4 regions of the Streptomyces rapamycinicus NRRL 5491 genome follow, and region 4 is predicted to be linked to each of the others. Evidence: riboswitches for the same ligand, from Rfam matches in the RefSeq annotation. Region 4 holds a riboswitch; each other region holds the start of a gene.
The links. A riboswitch is a leader RNA that binds a small molecule or an ion and turns the genes downstream of it on or off. The one in region 4 is predicted to bind cobalamin.
Positions count from the first base shown of each region.

Region 1 (4,042 bases), 9.5 Mb from region 4:
TCGTAGAGCACCGACAGCCCGACTTCGCCCGCGTCCGACACCGCGTTGGGGCGCTCGGGCCGGTGGAAGGCCCCGGGGGTGAAGTCCATGGAGCCGATGACATTGCGGGTGAACGGCAGCGTGGCCAGGTGCTGCGGGGTGTTGGTCCGCTTCTCCTCGCCGTTCACGCCCTCCATCGACATCACCTGCGGCCAGGTGCGCTGAATGCCCTTGGGGATCGTCGAGCCGTGGAAGTTGACGAGCAGATGGTGGGCCGCGGTGTCCTTGAGGATCTCGTCGTACCAGCGCAGTGTCTCCTGGGACTCGGAGTCCATGAAGTCGATCTTGACGCCCTTCACCCCCCACCGCTCCAGCGTGGGCAGCCACTGCTCGCGTTCCTCGGCGGTGTCGAGGTCACGGTGGTGGATCCAGACCTGGATGCCCACCTGCCGCTCGCGGGCGTAGTCCACGAGCTGCGGGATCCAGCTGTTCCGCTGCCAGTCGGGATCGGTGACGTCCCACTGGTCGGGGTCGAAGTACCAGCCCGCGTCCACCACGACATACGGCCAGCCGCGCTGGGCCGCGTAGTCCACGTACCCCTTCTGCATCGACAGGCTCTGCCCGGCCGGTTTGCCGCCCGCGAGCCAGGTCCACAGGGCGGGTCCGGGCCGGATCCACGAGGTGTCGGCGACCCGTGACGCCGGTGCCAGATCGTCGGTGAAGGTGGACTGGGTGACGGTCGGCAGATCGCCCACGATGAGGGCGCGCCAGGGTGTGCTGAGCGGCCCGTCGGACTCGACCCGCTCGTCCCACAGGCCGATGCGGTACGTGGGCATGCCCTGCTGGTGGGTCAGCCGGGCGGCGGAGTAGCGGCCGGTGAGATCCGACTCCGCGATCAGCGCGTAGCCGCCGCCCGTCTCGAAGAGCGCCTGCGCCATGTACTCACCGGTGGGCGCGGTCGCCGCGGTGTACTCCTTGAACAGGTTCTCGTTGTCCTTGCGGTAGTCGCCCAGCCACGCGGCCGCGTCCGGGGGCAGGGTGAAGGCCGAGGTCTCGCCGAGGACATCGCCGCTGCCGGAGGGCAGGTCGTAGCGATAGGCGACCCCGTCGTCCGAGACCCGCACCACGAGGTCCAGCCGGGCGTTCCCGCCGCCGCGGAACCGGAAGCGGGTCTCGGTCATCCGTGCCGTGCGCGAGCGCTGCTTGCCGACCGTCGACCGGTAGCGCTCCACGACGGTGCGGTCGTGGCGTCCCAGATAGCGCAGCCCGTGCGACAGATCCGCCCGCTCGGTGACGATGCCCACGGGCGAGGGCTCGATCACCGTACGTCCGCCCCGGGACACCTGGAGCGCCAGCGCTCCCGAGGCGCCGTCGAGCCGCAGTTGGGCGAGGGGACCGGAGTGGGGCGAGGGGCCGCGCACGGTCCAGGCGGAGTCCTTCGCCTGTGCGGGCCCGGTGACGAAGAGCGTCATGGCCAGGACGCCGCAGAGCAGAAATGCCACTGCGGAGCGTCGGTAAGATCTCGGCATCGTTGCCTCCCGAGGCGGATACGTTACCGAGTCATCCGATAACTGGGGAGGGGGCGGGCGATATTACGCCCCGTCAAGGGTCGTGGGCGCGTGAGAGATCGGATCTATAGCTTGGCTGCTTCCGGAGACGCCACCAGGGGTAGAGGGTCGGCTGACGGACCCGCGCACGGTCCGGATGAGGAGGCGCACACGATGAGCGGCACGGCTCGGCCCGGCGACCCGGACCCGGGGACGGCGGACCGGGAGGCGGTGGACCCGGAGACCGCGGACCGGGAGGCGGCGGACCCGGCGCCCGCCGAGCCCGAGGGCGGGGACCCCGCCTGCTGGCTGGAGCGGGTCTGCGCCGACTGCGGCGCGATCCAGGACACCGCCCACTTCGCTCGCTGTGCGCGCTGCGGAGCCCCGAGGGAGTGAGCGGGGCGCCCGGGATGCGATGATGCCGGGCGACAAGGGCGACGGCGGAACGAGGAAGCCGGTGAGAATCCGGCGCGGTACCGCCACTGTGATCGGCGAGCGGATCCCGGACAGGCCACTGCCCGCATGCGCGGGTGGGAAGGCCGGGACGAGCATCGACCCGAGAGCCAGGAGACTCACGCGGTCGCCTCCTCGATCGACACCGGGGCGGACTTCCCCGGAGGAGGGGTGGTGCGGCGTGCCCGTAGGGCCGGCCGATCCGCTGCCGTGCCGGGTGACCGTGTGCCGGGACTGCTGTTGCGGCAGTCCCAAGGTGACCGGCGTCGACCACGCCGCGCAGCTCGCGCGGCTCGGTGCGGAGGCGCCCGTACGCGTCTCCGAGTGTCTGGACGTCTGCGACCAGGCCAATGTGATCGTGGTGCAGCCGTCGGCCGCCGGACGGGCCGCCGGGGGCCGGCCGGTCTGGCTCGGCCTGGTCAACGACCCGGACGCGACGGAGGACATCGTGGCCTGGGTCCGGGCGGGCGGCCCCGGGGTGGTGCCGCTGCCCGACATCCTCGATCTGTACGCCTTCTCGCCGCGGGGGAGTGCCTCGGCCGAGCCGTCACCGGGCGGTCGCTGAACGCCCGAAGTCCCCTGCCACGTAGGGGAGTTGCTCCTGTGAGCAGAACTCTGGCGGCCTCGCACCCCGTGGGCTACCGTCGGTAACACGTTGTCGGCCGGTAACACGATTCCGTCGCGGCGGCCCCCTCCGTATCTCCCGCACCCTCCGAACCCCTCCCGGAAGGCAGCTCATGGAGAACTCCACAGAGAATTCCGCGTCGCCCGCCGGGATCAGCGGGATCAGCCGCCGCCGCGCCCTGACGGCGGCGGGCGGTGTGCTCGCCGGTGCCGCGCTCGCCCAGGCGGCGGTTCCGGCCTTCGCCGCCTCCGGGGCGTCCTCGGACGCGGACGCCATCGTGGTCGGCCACGGGCTCGCCGGGCTGGTGGCCACGGCGGAACTGGCCGCCGCGGGGCGCAAGGTGCTCCTCCTCGACCAGGAGCCCGAGAGCAACCTCGGCGGCCAGGCGTTCTGGTCCTTCGGCGGCCTGTTCTTCGTCGACTCCGAGGAACAGCGGCTGATGGGGATCAAGGACTCCCCCGAACTGGCCTGGCAGGACTGGCTCGGCACGGCCGGCTTCGACCGCGGTGTCACCGACCCCGGCGGCCAGGACCACTGGGCCCACAAGTGGGCGGAGGCGTATGTGGACTTCGCCTCCGGGGAGAAGCGGTCCTGGCTGCACGGGCTCGGTGTGCAGTGGTTCCCGATCGTCGGCTGGGCCGAGCGCGGCGGCGGCCTCGCGGACGGCCACGGCAACTCGGTGCCGCGTTTCCATGTCACCTGGGGCACCGGTCCGGCCGTGGTCGAGCCATTTGAGAAGAAGGTACGGGCCGCCGCGAAGGACGGCCGGGTGACCTTCAAGTTCCGGCACCGGGTGGACGAGCTGATCGTCACCGGTGGCACCGTCACCGGGGTGAGCGGCTCGATCCTGGAGCCGAGCGACGCCGCCCGCGGCAAGCAGACCTCGCGCACCGTCGTGGGCGACTTCGAGCTCAACGCCCCGGTGGTGATCGTCACCTCCGGCGGTATCGGCGCCAACCACGACCTCGTACGCCGGAACTGGCCCGACCGGCTCGGCTCACCGCCGAAGTTCATGGTCACCGGCGTCCCGGCGTATGTGGACGGCCGCATGCTGGCGATCACCGAGAAGGCGGGCGGACGGATCGTCAACCCCGACCGGATGTGGCACTACACCGAGGGCCTCAGGAACTACGACCCGATCTGGCCGGGCCATGGCATCCGCATTCTGCCCGGTCCGTCGTCGATGTGGTTCGACGCGAAGGGCAGACGGTTCTCCAGCCCCGACATCCCGGGCTACGACACCCTGCACACCCTCGCATCGATCACCGCCACCGGCTATGACTACTCGTGGTTCGTCACCACCCAGAAGATCATGGCCAAGGAGTTCGCGCTCTCGGGCTCGGAGCAGAACCCGGACCTGACCAACAAGGACATCCTGCAACTCCTCTCCCGCATCTGGCAGACCCCCGAGCCGATCCAGCGGTTCCGGGACAAGGGC
Region 1 is NZ_CP085193.1:881,389-885,430, reverse strand. Features, by position in the region: gene LIV37_RS03990 (glycoside hydrolase family 97 protein) at 1-1,508, opposite strand, end outside; gene LIV37_RS03985 (hypothetical protein) at 1,701-1,922, shown strand; cobalamin riboswitch at 1,938-2,115, shown strand; gene LIV37_RS03980 ((2Fe-2S) ferredoxin domain-containing protein) at 2,161-2,544, shown strand; gene LIV37_RS03975 (FAD-binding dehydrogenase) at 2,717-4,042, shown strand, end outside.
Region 1: another riboswitch for cobalamin. It lies ahead of LIV37_RS03980 ((2Fe-2S) ferredoxin domain-containing protein); the one in region 4 lies ahead of metE (5-methyltetrahydropteroyltriglutamate--homocysteine S-methyltransferase).

Region 2 (4,042 bases), 120 kb from region 4:
CGACCATCCCCAGATCCTCAAGCTCACCCGGATGATCCTCGACACGCCCTCGCTGGTGGCCCGGATGGAGCGGTTCAAGGCAGGGGCCGAGCGCGCGCTCGCGCAGGCGCTGCGGGAGTCGGCGGACACCCCGGAACTCACCGCGCGGCTGGCCGCCGTCCAAATCGTCGCCGTCCAGTGGTCACTCGCACAGGACAACACCGCACGCGTGACGTACGGGGAACCGGCCGACGAGCGCTACGCGGGTGCGGTGGCCGACGCGGAGCACGCGTTCGCGCTGCTGGAGAACGGGCTGCGGCGCCCGCCCCCGCGGAAGTAACGCAAGGCGCTCAACGCGAGAGGGCCCCGGAAATGGTTCCGCGGGCCCTCGTGCGTCTCGGCGTGGTCGGTCAGTTCGGGGCGGCCGCCATCGCCCGGCTGTCCTCGGCCTTCGCGGGCCTGGGGTTCAGCAACCGCTCGGCGAGCTCGCCGAAGAGGAGGCCGAAGCCACCCCACAGGATCAGCTGCATGGCGAGGGCGGACAGCCGGAACCGCCACAGGACGGTGGCCGGGAAGTCCGCCGGGACCTCGTTGATGACGGGCAGGAAGGCGAACGCCAGCCCGATGACGACGGCGAAGGCGGCCACCGCGGCGACGGTGGCGTACCAGGTGCCCAGCTTCGGGGCGAGCCGCTTGCCGAGGATGGTGGCGGCGATCGCGAGGAGCACGCTGAGCACCATCATCAGGAAGTACAGCGTCGTCCGCTTGCCGATGGTGTCGCCGTTGCCGACGGCGGGCGGGTTGGCCGGGTACTTCAGGAACGGCACGACATAGACCGCGAGCAGCGCGCAGCCGGACAGCAGCAGCGCGGTGGCCCGCGGGCTGAAGCGGCCGACGCGGCCGAGGGCGACGCAGTAGGCGAGGGCGGCGATGCCGCCGAACGCGATCCCGTAGATCAGCACACCGGTGGCCAGGCCCGCGGTGGACTGCAGACTACGGGAGACGATCTCGACCTCGTGCTCATGCGCGGGGGCGTGGGCCTCCTCGAAGCCGATCGCGCGGTCGACGTTCGGCTCACCGAGGAAATAGGCGGCGATCAGGGCGAGCACACCGGCACCAAGACCGGCGAGCATGCCCCGCGCCAACAGGTTTCTCACTGTTGCGGAGTTCATGGGGGTGCGGCGTCCCTCGCGTCAGTGGCAGGGGAAGCCGAGCAGATGGCGGGCGTCATGCACCCACTCGTGGACACCCGAGCCGGAGACGACCGCGGTGGCGCCCTGCTCGGCGCCGACGAAGTACAGCAGAACCAGCATCAGGATGCCGAAGAAGACGGCCCAGGGAGCTATCGCCTTCAGCGGCAGCGTGGCGGGCAGGGCGGGAGTGGTGGCTGTCGGCTGCGCGACATGCTGCGCCATGACAGTGGCCTCCTAAAGGGAGTTCGCGTCCCATCTCGGTGGTGCACAGGACGATGGCTGCGGGTCTGACTCACGGAACGTCCCTTTCGGATACGTCTCGTTCACAGTGGCGCGACCGTGCCGGATTCCCACCGGCTTCCGTCAGACCATCGTCGATATCCCACCGAAGGTACCGCGTGTCGGATGCCTGGCCAAGACCGCCCACCTGGTGAGACGCCTCTCTCATACCGGGCGGCCGGTCCCGGCAGGACGCACACGCATCACTCGTCACGCCCGTAATGGGGGCTGCCGGGCGGCAGGAAGTGGCCGCGCAGGCGGGTCAGCAGCTCGGAGGTCTCCAGCGCGCGCTCGCCCAACTGGGAGGCCACGGCCAGGGCCAGGGCGTCGACCACGGCCAGTGAGCCGAGTGCCTCGCGGGTGGCCCCGGAGGCGGAGAGGGTGGCGAGGAGGGTGACGGCCACCCGGTCGCCGAGCGCCGGGCCGAGGGCGTCGGTGATCAGGACGACCGGGGCGCCCACCTCCTCGGCGTGGTCGACGATGACCTCGATCTCCTTGAAGAGCCGGGCCGGGCCGAAGATCACCACGACATCGTCCGCCGAGAGCGGCACCAGCGCGTCCGGCAGCCTGAAGCCCATGTCCGCCGTGTGACGGGCCCTGAGCCCCAGCCGGTTGAGCCTCAACGCGAGGTACTCGGCGATGATGCCGGACGGGCCGGCGCCGAAGGTCATGACCTCCTTGGCGGGCAGCAGCAGCTCCACGGCCGCGGCGAAGGCGTCGGCGCGCAGGCTGCGCCGGGTCTCGTGGATCACCTCGGCGGCGTCCTCGAAGACCCGGTCCAGCAGTTCCTCGGTGGATCCGGCCATGTGCTCGACGCGGCTGCGCAGCCGCGCGGAGGGCCGCATCAGGGTGGCGAGCGACCGGGCCACGGCGTGCTTGAGACCGGTGAAGCCGCTGTAGCCGAGGGCCTTGGCGGTGCGCACCACCGTGGCGTCGCTGGTGCCGGTGAGCGCGCCGAGTTCGCTGGCGGAGGAGAAGCCCACCTCCTGCGGATGCTCCCTGAGGAACGCCGCGACCTTCTGCTCGGCGGGGGCGAGCCGCGGCCAGGCGGCCGCCACCCGCTGCTGGAGCGGCGCGCCCTCCGGGATCTCCGCCATTTCCATCGGTTGTCCTCTCTTGACGTGCGTCCGCGGCGCATCCTACTTTCCTCGCGTCGCATTCACGACAAGTTCGTAGCAGATACTACGGAGCCATCCATGACCACTTCCGCCACCCCGACGCCCGGCCCCCGGCCCCGACCGGGGGCGGTCGACCGCCCCCGGTGGCCGGGCGGCGCCCGCTGCGCCGTGATGCTGAGCTTCGACGTGGACGGCCCGGCGCTGCTGGCCAACCTCGGCCACGCCCCCGACATCTGGCGCTCACCACGGCTGTTCTCGCTCGGCGCCTACGGCCCGCACCGGGGCACCCCCCGGATCCTGGACCTGCTGGCGGACTTCCGGATCCCCGCCACCTTCTTCGTCCCCGGCTGGACCGGCGAGAGCTGGCCCGGCCTGCTGAAGACCATCGCGGACCGCGGCCATGAGCTGGGCCACCACGGCTATATGCACGAGCTGTACTACTCGAAGACCATCGCCGAGCAGCGCGCGCTGATCGAGCGCAGCCAGGAGGTCTTCCGGCGGGTGGCCGGGACCACGGCCGTGGGATTCCGCACCCCCTCCGGTGACTTCCGCGCCGACAGCCCCCAGCTGCTGTGCGATCTCGGCTTCTCCTACTCCAGCTCCATGCGCGGCGACGACCGCCCGTACCGCTGGCGGATCGACGGGCGCGACACCGATCTCATCGAGATCCCCGCGCAGTGGGAGCTGGACGACTTCCCCCAGTTCGCCTACAACGACGTCCCGGCGGAGCCCCGCAGTCAGGACCGGATCGCCGGCACCGAGCTCACCCTCGACAACTGGCGGCGGGAGTTCGACGGCTACTACCGCTACGGGCTGTGCTACGTCGTGATGATGCACCCGGAAGTCATGGGCAAGCCGAGCCGGGTGCTGCTGCTGCGCCGGCTGATCGAGCACATCCGCTCCCATGACGACGTGTGGTTCGCCACCGGAAGCCAGATCGCCCAGTGGTGGCGGACACACCACGGGGACGCCAGGGGCGACAAGTGAAGGAGAACGCGGTGAAGAGCGAGCAGGCGTGGCCCCGGCTGGAGGAGAACCCGCCCTGGCCGGGCGGCGCCCGGTGCGCGGTCGTGGTGACGGTGAACCTCGACGCGGAGCTGTTCTGGCTGCGGCTGGACGAGTCCTGCCACGAGCGGCCCAAGACCCTGTCCATGGGCGAGTACGGCCCGAAGCGCGGCGCTCCCCGGCTGCTCGACGCCCTCGAGGCGGCCGATGTGCGTGCCAGCTGGATGATCCCGGCGACGGTGGCCGAGCGCTACCCCGGGACGGTGCGGGACGTGGCCGCCCGCGGCCATGAGATCGCCTCCCGCGGCGACGGGCTGGAGGACTACGCGACCCTCGACGCGGAAGGGCAGCGCCGCGCCATCGAGCGTTCCGCGCGGGTGCTGGAGGACATCTCCGGACGGCGGCCCACCGGCTTCCGGCCGCCCTCCGCGGAGATCGGCGACGACACCGCCGGGGTGCTGGGCGAAC
Region 2 is NZ_CP085193.1:10,250,265-10,254,306, reverse strand. Features, by position in the region: gene LIV37_RS42460 (TetR/AcrR family transcriptional regulator) at 1-319, shown strand, start outside; gene LIV37_RS42455 (CbtA family protein) at 390-1,151, opposite strand; gene LIV37_RS42450 (CbtB domain-containing protein) at 1,173-1,394, opposite strand; cobalamin riboswitch at 1,433-1,560, opposite strand; gene LIV37_RS42445 (MurR/RpiR family transcriptional regulator) at 1,655-2,554, opposite strand; gene LIV37_RS42440 (polysaccharide deacetylase family protein) at 2,648-3,556, shown strand; gene LIV37_RS42435 (polysaccharide deacetylase family protein) at 3,568-4,042, shown strand, end outside.
Region 2: another riboswitch for cobalamin. It lies ahead of LIV37_RS42450 (CbtB domain-containing protein); the one in region 4 lies ahead of metE (5-methyltetrahydropteroyltriglutamate--homocysteine S-methyltransferase).

Region 3 (4,042 bases), 1.5 Mb from region 4:
CTCGTCGACGAGCGTGGAGACGGCCGTGGCGTGGACGGCGTGGGTGTGGACCACGGCCTCGGCGTCGGTCTCCCGGTAGACCGCGAGGTGCATGGGCAGCTCGCTGGTGGGCTTCAGCGTGCCGAGGACCTGCCGCCCGTCCAGGTCGACGGCGACGGCGTCCCTGGGGCCGAGCCGGTCGTAAGGGACGCCGCTCGGGGTCACCAGGACGGTGTCGCCGACGCGGGCCGAGACATTGCCCGAGGTGCCGACGACCAGGCCGTCGGCGGTGGTCCTGCGGGCCGTGCTCACCACCTGCGTCCATGCCTGCCGCAGGGGATGCGTCAGCCGCGGCTGCGGCTGCCGCGTGGATCGCGACTGGGTCACCTGCCCTCACCTCCGAGGCCCGATCCTTCCAGGCGGCCGCCGGCGGCGCGGCGGCGGGACCGGAACGGGCACGGCGGGCGACTACGACCGTGCTTAGTGGACACCCGGCTCCGGGCGGGTGAGCGTGGGGGGTACGGGGACGCCCGCGAGGCCGGTCCCGGCGCTTGCTCGGCGGCCCTCGATCGCGGCTCAACTCCCGTACGACATGGGAACGTAGGCTGGAATTCACACTGCCTTGGCGATCCCGCAACCATGTCACTCCGATGCCCTGCTCAGTTCATCTTCCGTTCACCCTGTTTCCTTACGTTCACCGTGCCACTAACGAACTTCGAACTGATTGACCGGGTGTATGGAACACATCACGCTTCTCATCGGGATCGTGATCGTCACGGCCTTGGTGTTCGACTTCACGAACGGTTTCCACGACACGGCTAACGCCATGGCCACCACCATCTCCACGGGAGCACTCGGGCCCAGGGTGGCGGTGGCGATGTCGGCCGTCCTCAATCTCGTCGGCGCGTTCCTGTCCGTGGAGGTGGCCAAGACCATCTCCGGCGGGATCATCGACGAGGGTTCCGGTATCCAGCCAGAAGTGATCTTCGCGGGACTCGTCGGCGCGATCCTGTGGAATCTGGTGACGTGGCTCGCCGGACTCCCCTCCAGCTCCTCGCACGCCCTGTTCGGCGGTCTGATCGGCGCCACCGTGGTCTCCGTGGGCCTGGACGGGGTCAACGGCGACGCGATCGTCATGAAGGTCCTGATCCCCGCCGTCGCCGCGCCGATCGTGGCCGGCATCGCCACGCTGGCCGCCACCCGGCTCACCTACCGGCTCGGCCGCGACCGCTCCCCGGAGGACACCGCGAAGGGCTACCGCGCGGGGCAGATCGCCTCGGCCGCCCTGGTCTCCCTGGCCCACGGCACCAATGACGCCCAGAAGACGATGGGCGTGATCACCCTGGCGCTGGTCACCGGGAACGTGGTGGCGCCCGACTCCGACCCGCCGCTGTGGGTCATCGTCTCGGCGGGTCTGGCCATCGCGCTCGGCACCTACCTGGGCGGCTGGCGCATCATCCGCACCATGGGCAAGGGCATCACCGACATCCAGCCGCCGCAGGGCTTCGCCGCCCAGACCGGCGCCGCCACCGTCATCCTCGCCTCCTCCCACATCGGTTTCGCGCTGTCCACCACCCAGGTCTGCTCCGGCGCCGTCATGGGCGCGGGTGTCGGCCGTAAGGGCGCCGTGGTGCGCTGGTCGACCGCGGGCCGGATGGTGGTCGCCTGGGTGCTGACCCTGCCGGCCGCCGGTCTGGTGGCGGGCGCCGCCGCGCTCCTGGCCGACCAGGGGAACGCGGGAATCACGGCGGTGGCCGTGCTCGCCGTCCTGGCCTGCGGGGCGATCTGGATGCTGTCGCGCCGCAAGCCCGTGGACCACACCAACGTCAACGAGGTCGGCACCCAGGAGCCGGTGGGCGCCGTCACGGCCGCCCTGCGGTCCGTGGCCCCGCCGCCCGCCGGTGCGTCGAGCGCCGCCCCCGGGGACACCACCCCGGAGAGCACGCCCGAGCAGCCCCCCACCCCCGCCGTCGCGAGCAGCACCACCCGCTAAGGAGCCAGGAAACATGAGCATCGACTGGGCGGCACTCGGCCAGGTCTTCGGCATCAGCCTCGCGGTGACGGTCGCCATGGTGGGCGTCTTCACCCTGGGCATCGTCGGCACCTCCCGTAAGACGGCGCCGGAGCAGGGCGGTACGGCCGCCGCCGTGCCCGGGGGCGCCATGGGCGCCTCCCCGCTCGCCCGCACCGGCGCGTACGCCTGCTTCGCGGTGTGCGCCGGGGTCGTGGCGTACGGCATCTATCTGATCGTCGCCTGAGGACCCCGCTTCCTTTCGTCGTATAAGGGCCCCGCTTCCCCGAACGACCCACCGGCCGCCGGATGGTGGCGCTGACCAGCGCCGACCGTCCGGCGGCCGTTCTGTGAGGGGCGGTGGTCTGTGGGGCTCGGCACACTCGGGCGTCATGGGTCATATGCGAGTTGACGGCCATTCGCGGCCCATGGTGGACTTCCCGAGCCAAACGGCGGCAGGAGAGGAAGCCGGTGAGAATCCGGCGCGGTCCCGCCACTGTCACCGGGGAGCACCCTCCCATCGCCTGTATGGGGTCACGGCTCGTCCGTACGGTTCGTCGCGTACGCGGGGCTGGAAGACCGGGAGGGCCGCGGATCCGGGAGCCAGGAGACTCTCACCGCCGGTCACGTCGAACCAGGGCGAGGACCCTGAGTGAGGACATACCGCCATGCCCGGCATCGCCACGCCGCCAGCCCTCCCTGTCCGATTCGGCTCTTCCGGCCCCACTGGCCCCTCTGGTCCCTCTGGTCCCGTATCGCCGCGCCGAGGCGTGACGGCGGCCTGACGGATGCGTGCCGACCACGCCTCGTTCGCGTGCGGCGCCGCCCTCGGCTTCCTCGGCGACCTCGCCACGGGTGATCCGCGCCGCGGCCATCCGGTGGCCGCGTTCGGGCGCGCCGCCGCGGCCGCCGAGCGCCGGCTGTGGCGCGACCACCGGGGTTACGGGGCCCTGCACACCGCGTTGTGCGCGGGCGGCGCGGCCGCCGGTGCCGCGCTGCTGAGCCGCGCCGTACGGGGCCTTGACGGCCGCCGTGGCGCGGAGGTCGCGCTGACCGCCGCCGCCACCTGGGCCGTGCTGGGCGGCACGAGCCTGGGCCGTGAGGCACGGGCCGTCGGCGGGGCGCTGGCCGCCGGGGACCTCGAGGTCGCCCGGGAGCGGCTGCCGCATCTGTGCGGCCGCGATCCGCAGGCGCTGGACGGGCCGCAGATAGCCCGCGCGGTCGTCGAATCGGTGGCCGAGAACACCTCCGACGCGGTCGTGGGCGCGCTGGTGTGGGGCGCCGTGGGCGGAGTGCCGGGGCTCATAGGTTTCCGCGCCGTCAACACCCTGGACGCCATGGTGGGCCACAAGTCGCCGCGCTACCGGCGGTTCGGCTGGGCGGCGGCCCGGCTGGACGATGTGGCCGGCTGGCCCGGTGCGCGCCTTACGGCGGCCCTGGCGACGCTCGCGGGCCCCGATCCGCGCGGTGCGTGGCGCGCCTGGCGGCGCGACGGCCGGCGCCATCCGAGCCCCAACGCGGGCCCCGTGGAGGCGTCCTTCGCGGGTGCGCTCGGCGTCCGGCTGGGCGGCACCCTCGCGTACGGCGGCCGGGTCGAGCACCGGCCGGTGCTCAACTCCGGCGGGCGGCCGGTGGAGTCGGCCGACATCGAGCGGGCGATACGGCTGTCGCGGCGCGTCGGCGTCCTGGCGCTCGGGTTGTCCATAGTGGCCCGGCCGGTCCTGAGGACGATGACGGGGCGGCCCCGGGCCTTGGGAAGGGGCGGCGGATGAGTGGGATACGCGGTAAGGGCGGCACGGACGGTTCCGGGGCGCGCGGTGGGGGGCTGCTCGTCGCGGGCACGACCTCCGACGCGGGCAAGAGCGTGGTGACGGCCGGGATCTGCCGGTGGCTCGCCCGTAAGGGCGTCAGCGTGGCGCCGTTCAAGGCGCAGAACATGTCGCTCAACTCCTTCGTCACCCGGGAGGGGGCGGAGATCGGGCGGGCGCAGGCCATGCAGGCCGCCGCCGCGCGCGTCGAGCCGAGCGCGCTGATGAACCCGGTCCTGCTGAA
Region 3 is NZ_CP085193.1:8,920,633-8,924,674, reverse strand. Features, by position in the region: gene LIV37_RS37545 (class II aldolase/adducin family protein) at 1-366, opposite strand, end outside; gene LIV37_RS37540 (inorganic phosphate transporter) at 716-1,972, shown strand; gene LIV37_RS37535 (hypothetical protein) at 1,986-2,237, shown strand; cobalamin riboswitch at 2,406-2,623, shown strand; gene LIV37_RS37530 (cobalamin biosynthesis protein) at 2,779-3,762, shown strand; gene LIV37_RS37525 (cobyric acid synthase) at 3,759-4,042, shown strand, end outside.
Region 3: another riboswitch for cobalamin. It lies ahead of LIV37_RS37530 (cobalamin biosynthesis protein); the one in region 4 lies ahead of metE (5-methyltetrahydropteroyltriglutamate--homocysteine S-methyltransferase).

Region 4 (4,042 bases):
CTACGGGCGGAGTCCGAGGTCTTCGCCCATCACTGGGCCACCCGGGCGACCGCCGCCCAGCACACCTCCGACCGCAAGACGATCCGGCATCCGGAGATCGGCGACATCCTGCTCGACTGCGATGTGCTCATCGTCGCCGGCGCGGATCTGCGCATGGTCACCTACACGGCGGCGACCGGAAGCAGCGACGCGGGCAAGCTGGACCTGCTGCGCGTCACAGGTGCGCACATCGCCGTACCCCGCCCGTAGCCGGTCCTGGTACGGCCGCTGGGGGTCGAGGTATCGGGGCCGGGGCGCGTGGCGCCCCGGCCGGTCGTCCGGGTCAGGACGCGGGCAGCTCACCGCGGACCGTACGGGCCGCGGTGACCAGGTTCTCCAGTGAGGCGCGGGTCTCCGGCCAGCCGCGGGTCTTCAGACCGCAGTCGGGGTTGACCCACAGCCGCTCGGCGGGGATGGCCCTCAGACCCGTCCGCAGCAGTTCGGCCGCCTCCTGGGCGCCGGGCACCCGCGGGGAGTGGATGTCGTACACCCCGGGCCCGGCCTCGCGCGGATAGCCGTGGGCGGCGAGCTCGCGGGCCACCTGCATATGGGAGCGGGCGGCCTCCAGGCTGATGACATCGGCGTCGAGGTCGTCGATCGCCTGGACGATGTCGCCGAACTCGGCGTAGCACATATGGGTGTGGATCTGGGTGTCGGGGCGTACGCCGCCCGTGGTGAGCCGGAAGGACTCGGTCGCCCAGGCCAGATAGGCGGGCCGGTCGGCGGTGCGCAGGGGCAGGGTCTCGCGCAGCGCGGGCTCGTCCACCTGGATGACCGAGGTCCCGGCCGCCTCCAGGTCGTTCACCTCGTCGCGCAGGGCGAGGGCGATCTGGCGTGCGGTGTCGCCGCGGGGCTGGTCGTCGCGGACGAAGGACCAGGCCAGCATCGTCACCGGGCCGGTGAGCATGCCCTTGACCGGGCGGTCGGTGAGGGACTGGGCGTACGCCGTCCAGCGCACCGTCATCGGCTCGGGGCGCGAGATGTCACCGGCCAGGATCGGCGGGCGGACGTAACGGGTGCCGTAGGACTGGACCCAGCCGTGCTGGGTGGCCAGATAGCCGGTGAGCTGCTCGGCGAAGTACTGGACCATGTCGTTGCGCTCGGCCTCGCCGTGCACCAGCACATCCAGGCCGGTCTTCTCCTGGAAGGAGACCACCTCCTGGATCTCGGCCCTGACGCGCTCCTCGTACCCGGCCGTGTCGATCCGGCCCCCGCGCAGGTCGGCGCGGGCGGTGCGGAGTTCGCCGGTCTGCGGGAAGGAGCCGATGGTGGTGGTCGGCAGCAGCGGCAGCCGGAGGTGGGCGCGCTGGGCCGCAGTGCGCTCGGCGTACGGCTGGGAGCGGTGGGCGTCGGCCTCGGTGACCACGGCGGCGCGGGCGCGGACGGCCGGGTCGCGGGTGATGGGGGAGCCCGCGCGGGAGGCGAGGTCGGCCCGGTTCGCGGCCAGTTCGGCGGTGATCGCGCCGGTGCCGCGGGCCAGGCCCCTGGCGAGGGTGACGATCTCCGCGGTCTTCTGCCGGGCGAAGGCCAGCCAGCGCAGGATCTGCGGTTCGACGTCCCGCTCGGCCGTCGCGTCGAGCGGGACGTGCAGCAGCGAGCAGGAGGCGGCCACGTCGACCCGGTCCGCCAGGCCCAGCAGGGTGCCGAGCGTGGCCAGGGACTTCTCCAGGTCGTTGACCCAGATGTTGCGGCCGTTGACGACACCGGCGACCAGCCGCTTGCGGGGCAGCCCGCCGACGGCGGCCAGCGCGTCCAGGTTCGCCGCGGCGGCCTCCGTGAAGTCCAGCGCCAGCCCCTCGACCGGGGCCTTGGCCAGCACCGGCAGCGCCTCGCCGAGACGGTCGAAGTACGAGGCGACCAGCAGCTTCGGGCGGTCGGTGAGGGCGCCCAGGTCGCGGTAGGCGCGCCCGGCCGCGTGTCGCTCGGCGGGGGTGCGGTCCTGGACCAGGGCGGGCTCGTCGAGCTGCACCCATTCGGCACCGGCCGCCCGCAGGTCGGCCATGACCTCGGCGTACACCGGAAGCAGCCGGTCCAGCAGGGTGAGCGGCTCGAAGCCGGCGGGCGCGCCGGGCGCGGGCTTGGCGAGCAGGAGGTACGTGACGGGGCCGACGAGGACCGGTCGCGCGGTCAGCCCGAGGGCGATGGCCTCCTTGAGCTCCGCGACCTGCTTGGCGGAGTCGGCCGCGAACACCGTGTCCGGACCGAGTTCGGGGACCAGATAGTGGTAGTTGGTGTCGAACCACTTGGTCATTTCCAGCGGCGCCACGTCCTGGGTGCCCCGCGCCATCGCGAAGTACCCGTCGAGCGGGTCGGCGGCGACCGCGTCCCGGTGGCGGCCGGGGATGGCGCCGACCATGACGGTGGTGTCCAGCACATGGTCGTAGTACGAGAAGTCGCCGGTGGGGACCTCGTCGATGCCCGCCCCGGCCAGTTGCCGCCAGTTGGCGCGGCGCAGTTCGGCGGCGGTGGCCCTCAGCGCGTCGCCGGTGACGCGGCCCTTCCAGTAGCCCTCGATCGCCTTCTTCAGTTCCCGGTTCGGGCCCTGGCGGGGGTAGCCGTACACGGTGGCCCGTGCCGCCGCGGCTGCGGACTTGGTGGTCACGGAGATCTCCTTCGCGAGATGAATCCCTGAGGTCCCGGCGACGGGAGGAGAGCGCGAAGGGTGACGGACCGGACGCCACGACCTCGCGCGGCAGGCGCGCGGTCGTCCACCTGGTACCTGTTCGCCGACCCGCCCTCGAGGTCACCGGGATGTCCGCGCACGGGTGGTCCGTACGCGGGCAGATGGCAGGTCTTCGGACTCACGGGCGCGTCCTCCTCAGGAGGACACCTACTGGCCGTCGCTTCCCAGGTCCTTCTCACCGGACCCAGTGCGTATGACGGCGGTCGTTCCCGCTCACCGCTGCGGGGCAGTCCCGGATTTCCACCGGGTTCCCTCTTGCGACGCCTCCCGCCTGGCGGACGGGGCGAACCAGCTGCACCGGCCAGCCTACGGCATGGGAAACCCCCGGCCGTGTCGGCCGGGGGTTCCGCTCCTCACGGGCGCGTGGAGCAGGGGGTCAGCACGCTCCGGAGTCCGACTCGCCCACCAGGTTGACCGGGACGGTGACGAAGGAGAACTGGTTGCTGGCGCATACGCCGGGGAAGGTCGTGCTGCTGGTGTTGTTGACGGTGACATCGGGAGTGTCCTCCGCGACGGCACCGGTCGCGCCGACGGCGAGGGACGCGGCGGTGAGAGCGAGCGTGGACAGGGCGGTCCGCATACGCATGGGAACTCCTTGCTGGGGATGAGCGGCCGGAAATGACCGGCTTCGCATGCATGGTGCCCCTTTGTCGGGCGGATCGCGGCCCAACGTCCCCCCAATGGGGTAACACGTCACCCGCTGTCACATCATCCGCCGCCGAGCCGCGCGTCGTCCGCCGGGGCGCAGGGCGGGATGGTCGGCGGGCGGGCCGGGTCGGGGACGCGGTTGGTGAAACCGCCGGGGACCGAGCGGCACTGCTGTTCGCGGAAGCGGACCGGTGCGGTGCCCACGCGGCGGGCGAACAGCCTGCTGAAGTAGGCGGGGTCGTCGTAGCCGACGCGGCGGGCGATGGCGGCCACCGGCAGTTCGGTGCCGACCAGGCCGCGCCGCTCTCGCGGTCGGTGTACGCGACGATGCGCGGGAACTCCGGGTCCACCCGGACCTCCAGCCGCTTCGACCGCAAGGTGCGCTCGGTGCGCTCGGTGGCGCGGGCGGACGCGGTGTCACGGGCGTGCGCGGTACCACCGCCCGCGCCGATGGCCGTTCCGATTCCGGCCAGTGTGGTGGTGACCACGACCGCTCTGCGGCCGGGCCGCCACCCCTCCGGCCGGCCCTCCTCTGTATGGGTCAACGCGCGGCTCCTCCCTCGCTGGTGGGAACAGTGCTCCACCTTGGGACGGCGGCGGGGCGGCCGCCCATGGACAAGTGCGCCGGGGTGTTGGACTAGGGGGCTTCTGATGGATCTCCGCGGCGCCGAC
Region 4 is NZ_CP085193.1:10,375,101-10,379,142, forward strand. Features, by position in the region: gene LIV37_RS43060 (helix-turn-helix transcriptional regulator) at 1-249, shown strand, start outside; gene metE (5-methyltetrahydropteroyltriglutamate--homocysteine S-methyltransferase) at 323-2,641, opposite strand; cobalamin riboswitch at 2,809-3,030, opposite strand; gene LIV37_RS43070 (hypothetical protein) at 3,099-3,308, opposite strand; partial or broken gene LIV37_RS43075 (helix-turn-helix domain-containing protein) at 3,431-3,658, opposite strand.